Regions from separate parts of the Paenibacillus hebaui genome, predicted to be linked through region 2. Evidence: a T-box and tRNA genes for the amino acid it is inferred to sense, from the RefSeq annotation. Region 2 holds a T-box; the other holds one or more tRNA genes.
The links. The T-box of region 2 lies ahead of tyrS (tyrosine--tRNA ligase). A T-box ahead of a tRNA ligase gene usually reads a tRNA of that ligase, here a tRNA-Tyr.
Positions count from the first base shown of each region.

Region 1: it encodes a tRNA-Tyr, which carries the amino acid that the T-box ahead of tyrS (tyrosine--tRNA ligase) is inferred to sense. The anticodon was not compared.

Region 1 covers NZ_CP196836.1:5,983,277-5,986,661, forward strand. Annotated here, with positions in the region: gene ACR32F_RS27150 (class I SAM-dependent methyltransferase) at 44-961, opposite strand; tRNA gene ACR32F_RS27155 (tRNA-Leu) at 1,216-1,294, opposite strand; tRNA gene ACR32F_RS27160 (tRNA-Cys) at 1,330-1,403, opposite strand; tRNA gene ACR32F_RS27165 (tRNA-Gly) at 1,410-1,484, opposite strand; tRNA gene ACR32F_RS27170 (tRNA-Gln) at 1,489-1,563, opposite strand; tRNA gene ACR32F_RS27175 (tRNA-His) at 1,576-1,648, opposite strand; tRNA gene ACR32F_RS27180 (tRNA-Trp) at 1,679-1,752, opposite strand; tRNA gene ACR32F_RS27185 (tRNA-Tyr) at 1,760-1,845, opposite strand; tRNA gene ACR32F_RS27190 (tRNA-Thr) at 1,855-1,930, opposite strand; tRNA gene ACR32F_RS27195 (tRNA-Phe) at 1,949-2,024, opposite strand; tRNA gene ACR32F_RS27200 (tRNA-Asp) at 2,119-2,196, opposite strand; tRNA gene ACR32F_RS27205 (tRNA-Met) at 2,224-2,297, opposite strand; tRNA gene ACR32F_RS27210 (tRNA-Val) at 2,318-2,393, opposite strand; tRNA gene ACR32F_RS27215 (tRNA-Glu) at 2,463-2,534, opposite strand; tRNA gene ACR32F_RS27220 (tRNA-Ser) at 2,541-2,632, opposite strand; tRNA gene ACR32F_RS27225 (tRNA-Asn) at 2,636-2,711, opposite strand; rRNA gene ACR32F_RS27230 (23S ribosomal RNA) at 2,779-3,385, opposite strand, start outside.
Region 2 covers NZ_CP196836.1:4,167,917-4,171,301, reverse strand. Annotated here, with positions in the region: gene ACR32F_RS18440 (protein adenylyltransferase SelO) at 1-624, shown strand, start outside; gene ACR32F_RS18435 (hypothetical protein) at 772-933, shown strand; gene ACR32F_RS18430 (DMP19 family protein) at 973-1,422, shown strand; T-box leader at 1,522-1,743, shown strand; gene tyrS (tyrosine--tRNA ligase) at 1,863-3,122, shown strand; gene ACR32F_RS18420 (YxcD family protein) at 3,263-3,385, opposite strand, start outside.

The DNA of each region.
Region 1 (3,385 bases), 1.8 Mb from region 2:
CGATCATATCTGGAAGAATGGTTACTGATATCAATTACTACGCTTAGCTGCGTAGCACTTTCATGTTCGGTTGTTCCAGTTGAATCAGAATTTTGCCGAACTTCCCACCTCTCGAGAACTTAACCACACCATCTTTGTAAGTGTCTCGAATATATTTTTCAGCCAAGGCAAGTGAACCTTCATCCGTTGGCAGTTCGTGCGAGCGAAACCATTCCTGAAGCTTATCGACGACCTCCTCAGTAGACATCTCAATACAACTTGTTTCTTTAGTGATCAAGGTGGTGTAAGAATAACCTTTCAAGTACAGCAACTGTTGTATAAACCCCATATCCCCAGTGATGCCTGATGGATAAACACCTAATACCTCTTTAAGCTCATCGAATAGTGTATGTTCTTTGGGCCCAGCCATCGTGCTGATGTAAACATACTTTTGGGCAGTGCTGATCGCCTGTTCGATCGTTTCCCAGTTGGACATTGCCGGGCACATCGATGCAAAGGCGAAGTCATATTTCTTTTCCCAGCCCTTCTCCTGAATCGATATGTCTTCGAATCGTTCTGATATGACATCAATACTGGATTGCAAGGACAGAGGAATCTTCTCTTTCATTAATGAATTGAATAGCTTGTAGGGTTCTACAGCTGTAATGGACGCTCCTCTGTTCGCAAAAGGGATCGTAAAGATGCCTGAGGCTGCTCCAATGTCCAATATAGATAAACCGTTAAGATCCACTCCCTGATTCTCAATCCAGCCTATGATGCGTTCGGTTCTTTGTTTTCCTTGTTCAGTAAACGACTGTTGATGATATTCCCTGGCCCATCGTTCATATACTTCTTCTTTATCAGGTGAGAAACTCTGCTGTTTGTATATTGAACTTGTCGACTGATTCTTCCACTCCTCTTCCCATACAGATGGATCGAATAAAATCTCAGAGTACTTTGATACGTGTATTTCCTTAGACATGCTGCTTCACTCCATTTCCTTTGATAAACTATAGAACTACATAATAAATAACTTAAATAAATACAAATCCAAACTTAATAGATCCTCAATATCTATTATTAACACAAAAAATAAAAGACTTTACTTATCTACAATGTATTTAATCAAATATACCTCAATACATAAAAGAATGCAACGCTGTAATTCAAACAGAAACAATATATCATAAAAATAGACCTATAAATCGCCGAAGCAATTCATAGGTCTATTAAGTATACCGGCGAGAGGACTCGAACCTCCACGGTTTCCCACTCGATTTTGAGTCGAGCGCGTCTGCCATTCCGCCACGCCGGCACATTTGATTTGTTGCATAGTTTGTAAAAATATACTGGAGGCGCCACCCAGATTCGAACTGGGGATAAAGCTTTTGCAGAGCTGTGCCTTACCACTTGGCTATGGCGCCACATTTTGGAGCGGACGACGGGAATCGAACCCGCGACCCTCGCCTTGGCAAGGCGATGCTCTACCGCTGAGCCACGTCCGCAAAATGGCTGGGGATATAGGATTTGAACCTATGCATGACGGAGTCAAAGTCCGTTGCCTTACCGCTTGGCTAATCCCCAAAAAAACAAAAGGGCGATCGAGGGGAATTGAACCCCCGAATGCCGGATCCACAAACCGGTGCGTTAACCACTTCGCCACGACCGCCACAATAAAATATATCTTTAAAAATTTAATTGGCAGGGGCAGCAGGAATTGAACCCACACCAACGGTTTTGGAGACCGTTGTTCTACCTTTAAACTATGCCCCTATAAAACTGGTGGAGGATGATGGATTCGAACCACCGAACCCGTACGGGAGCAGATTTACAGTCTGATGCGTTTGGCCACTTCGCTAATCCTCCAGGATTAAATGGTGCCGGCGAGAGGACTTGAACCCCCAACCTACTGATTACAAGTCAGTTGCTCTACCAGTTGAGCTACACCGGCGTATTAAGTTGTGATAAATGGTGGCTCGGGACGGAATCGAACCGCCGACACGAGGATTTTCAGTCCTCTGCTCTACCGACTGAGCTACCGAGCCATAATAAAGTTTAAACCTGAAACGTTACACTTTATCTAGGGCGTCGATGCCTAATAGCAGATTTAGTGAACAGCTTCCTCATGAAGAATAAAAATGGCGGAACCGACGGGATTCGAACCCGCGATCTCCTGCGTGACAGGCAGGCATGTTAGGCCAACTACACCACGGTTCCAGATTACTTTCAATTAAGAAAGATTAATTGCGGGGGCAGGATTTGAACCTGCGGCCTTCGGGTTATGAGCCCGACGAGCTACCGGGCTGCTCCACCCCGCGTCGTTATTCAAAAATAGATATGGTGGAGGCTGAGGGGATCGAACCCCCGACCCTCTGCTTGTAAGGCAGATGCTCTCCCAGCTGAGCTAAGCCTCCGAACAACACATTTATGAGTTTAACATAAATCTCTTGTGAAAATCAACTTCTTTTTTTGAAGTTAAAATATGACCCGTAGGGGATTCGAACCCCTGTTACCTCCGTGAAAGGGAGGTGTCTTAACCCCTTGACCAACGGGCCTTACTATGGCGGAGAGAGAGGGATTCGAACCCTCGAGACGCTTGTGACGCCTACACGATTTCCAATCGTGCTCCTTCGGCCAGCTCGGACACCTCTCCATATGGCTCCCCGAACAGGGCTCGAACCTGTGACAACTCGATTAACAGTCGAGTGCTCTACCAACTGAGCTATCAGGGAATATGCTTCAGAGATCATTCTCTGAAAACTAGATTCGAAACGAAATTTGCGATTTACAACCTGCATATTGGATAAGCCCTCGACCGATTAGTACTGGTCAGCTCCATGCATTGCTGCACTTCCACCCCCAGCCTATCTACCTCGTCGTCTTCAAGGGGTCTTACATACTGGGAAATCTCATCTTGAGGGGGGCTTCACGCTTAGATGCTTTCAGCGCTTATCCCTTCCGTACATAGCTACCCAGCGGTGCTCCTGGCGGAACAACTGGTACACCAGCGGTACGTCCATCCCGGTCCTCTCGTACTAAGGACAGCTCCTCTCAAATTTCCTACGCCCACGACAGATAGGGACCGAACTGTCTCACGACGTTCTGAACCCAGCTCGCGTACCGCTTTAATGGGCGAACAGCCCAACCCTTGGGACCTACTTCAGCCCCAGGATGCGATGAGCCGACATCGAGGTGCCAAACCTCCCCGTCGATGTGGACTCTTGGGGGAGATAAGCCTGTTATCCCCAGGGTAGCTTTTATCCGTTGAGCGATGGCCCTTCCATGCGGTACCACCGGATCACTAAGCCCGACTTTCGTCCCTGCTCGACTTGTAGGTCTCGCAGTCAAGCTCCCTTATGCCTTTGCACTCTTCGAATGATTTCCAACCATTCTGAGGGAACCTTTG
Region 2 (3,385 bases):
ATTGATACACAAGGTCGGTATGCCTACGGCAATCAACCGTATATTGGTGGCTGGAATTTGGCTCGATTTGCCGAGACACTTCTGCCGCTGCTGCATGAAGATGAAGAACAGGCTGTGCAAATCGCTCAGACTGCCATTGCCCAGTTCTCTGAGTTGTATCATCATCATTGGCTCTCCGGTATGAGATCCAAGTTGGGTTTGTTTAATGAAGAGGCTGAGGACGAAACGCTAATCAGAGACCTTCTTGAACTCATGGAGAAGCATAATGCAGATTACACCAATACTTTCCTGGCATTGACCTTTGATACGTTGGAGAGGAATTCTTGGTTTGGCACTTCAGAGTTTGCTGAATGGAACGATCGGTGGCAGGCAAGGTTGGGCAGACAGCAGGAAGCGAAGGATGTTTCGCAGCAATTGATGAAAGACAGCAATCCGGCGGTAATTCCTCGGAATCATCGGGTAGAAGAAGCACTTGAACGAGCGGAGAATCATGGAGACCTTAGTGTGATGGAAAAGCTTCTTGCTGTTCTGGCAAGCCCGTACGCGCATTCCCATGATCAAGCTGAATATGCTAAACTGCCTGCACAATGCGATACGTCTTATCAGACTTTTTGTGGGACTTGATTGAAAATGTGTGTAATGAAGAGGCTGCCATTGGCAGCTTTTTCATTATGAGGTCAACGTCAGCTTTCACCGTTCTTACTGAATTCGGAGAAAGATCGTGCAACCAAATGAAATAGAAGTGTGTAACTTTTTGAAGTGGGTGATTTCATGTCCAACATCCGAAGTAAACGAGAACTGGCAGCCATTCTTATAAAGTTGCTTGTGCAGACATCATTCCGTAGGGAACAGATGGAGAACTATGTTAATCGTTTGTTTGAGACCTTTAAATGGGAAGGTGTTCCATATGTCAGGCAAACGTCAGGAGCTTGAACGGCAGACACTAAAACCAAGAAAAGAGAGGTGATTGACGTGAGTGAACAGGATATCAATGATATCTGGTATGAGTATGCGGTATCATTTGTCGAGAAAAAGAATGAATCTGCACAGGGATGGGCTGCGTTAACTCCAAATGAGCAGGAAATTGCTGCTATATGGCTGTTAGAGGTGGATGTCTTTAACGGTGGCTTTATACAGTTTTTCTGCAACTGGGGCGAAGAGGCATATCTCCATGCCTTGCGGGCATTACATACCATTGGTGCGACTCAAGTGTTGGAGATTATAAAGTCAGCATACGGCTGCATTGAGCATTTGGAAGAGGATGAAAGGCTTACAGAGCTGTGGGATATTCCTCAATATCTAACAGCAGAACAGGAGCAACAGCTGGATACACTGGATCAGCAATTCTGGGCCAATGAGGATCAGATCGCGCAGAAGGCCTTTGATTATTATCACGGGAAGTTAAAAATGATGACTCTATAAGTTGGGTGCAGGCTCGCATCTATCGTTCGGTCTAGAGATTGTACACTTGCCCTTGCAATGATTTTAACGTTCGGCTATACTGGCTATAAATTGAATACATGAATTACGTTGATAGAGCGCAGTAGCGGCTTTGTCCCTGTTACAGAAAGTCAGGGGGTGATGGAACCTGATACATACAAGGGCTGCGAATTACACTCTGGAGTACTTGGGTAATGCCAAGCGGAATGGCGATCGATATTTTGCCGAAAGCGGTATGGACAGCGTGTAAGCTGTTGTCTGTGCAAGTTGGGTGGTACCACGGTTATGATAATCGTCCCTATGTCTATTGAAGACAAGGCGGCGATTTTTTTGTGTCCAAAAAAGTCTCACCAGGCTTAGCTCTTTATGAATTAACGTAAATCATGGACTAATACCAATGGATAGAGAAGGGGTTGTTTGTTTTGAATATTATTGATGAACTGGAATGGCGCGATGCTATTAACCAACAGACGGATGCGGAGGGTCTTCGTGAGTTGACTGAGACGACGTCGGTTTCCTTGTACTGTGGAGTTGACCCTACAGGTGACAGCATGCATATTGGGCATTTAATTCCGTTTATGATGCTGAAACGTTTCCAACTCGCCGGCCACCGTCCTGTCATTCTGATTGGGGGAGCTACAGGCACCATTGGTGATCCAAGTGGTCGTCAATCGGAGCGTTCCCTGCAAACGATGGAAGAAGTACAGGCTAATGTGGATGCTCTGACTGCACAAATGAAAAAGCTCTTTGTCACCGATGGAGACAATCAGGTACGTATGGTAAACAATTACGACTGGACACATAAAATCAATGTGATTGAATTTTTGCGCGACTACGGGAAGAACTTTAACCTCAACACGATGCTGGCCAAAGACGTGGTTGCGAGCAGACTGGAAGACGGAATCTCGTTTACCGAGTTCTCCTACCAGATTCTCCAATCGCTCGATTACCTGCACCTGTTCCAACATGAGGATGTTCAGCTGCAAATCGGCGGTTCTGATCAATGGGGCAACATCACAAGTGGTCTTGATCTGATTCGGAAAAAAGAAGGATCAGAAGCAAAAGCTTATGGTCTGACGATTCCACTCATGCTCAAAGCAGACGGTACTAAATTTGGTAAATCGGCGGGCGGTGCCATCTGGCTTGATCCAAACAAGACAACTCCATTTGAATTCTACCAGTTCTGGGCGAATACCGATGACCGTGATGTGATCAAATACCTGAAATACTTCACGTTCCTGAGCAAAGAAGAAATTGAGGCTTTAGCGGAAAAAGTAGAAACCGAGCCGCATAAGCGTGAAGCACAAAAGGCGCTCGCTGAAGAAATGACGAAATTCGTTCACGGCGACGACATGCTGGAGCAGGCGAAACGTATTACCGCAGCACTGTTCAGCGGAGATATTCGTTCTCTTACAGCAGGCGAAATCGAGCAGGGCTTCAAGGAAATGCCAACGTTCGAAACCGACGGTGAAGCGAAAAATATTGTAGACTGGCTCGTGGATCTTGGCCTGGAGCCATCCAAACGTCAGGCACGTGAGGATGTCACCAAAGGAGCGATCTCCATGAACGGTGAGAAAATTACGGAGCTGGAATTCACGGTCTCCGCAGAGCACGCCATCGGTGGTAAATTCATCATTATCCGTAAAGGCAAGAAGAACTACAGTTTGGTGAAGTTGAAGTAGTATTCTTAGCAATCGTATGAATCCTGGAAAGGTCATAACGGATGTTTTACCTTCCCAAGGAACACAAAAAGACCGTCTCCATTCATGTCAATGACATGATGGAGACGGTCTTTTACTATTCCATCCGCAGATGGCGTATATTATTGATTTACAATCGCTGTGATCTCTTCATCCAGATCAAGCCTTACATTCTCACGGTATGCCCGGATGTTGTATTCACTATGCAGGTAGCGCAGGATCGCTTCGATCATGTTGGATTCAAC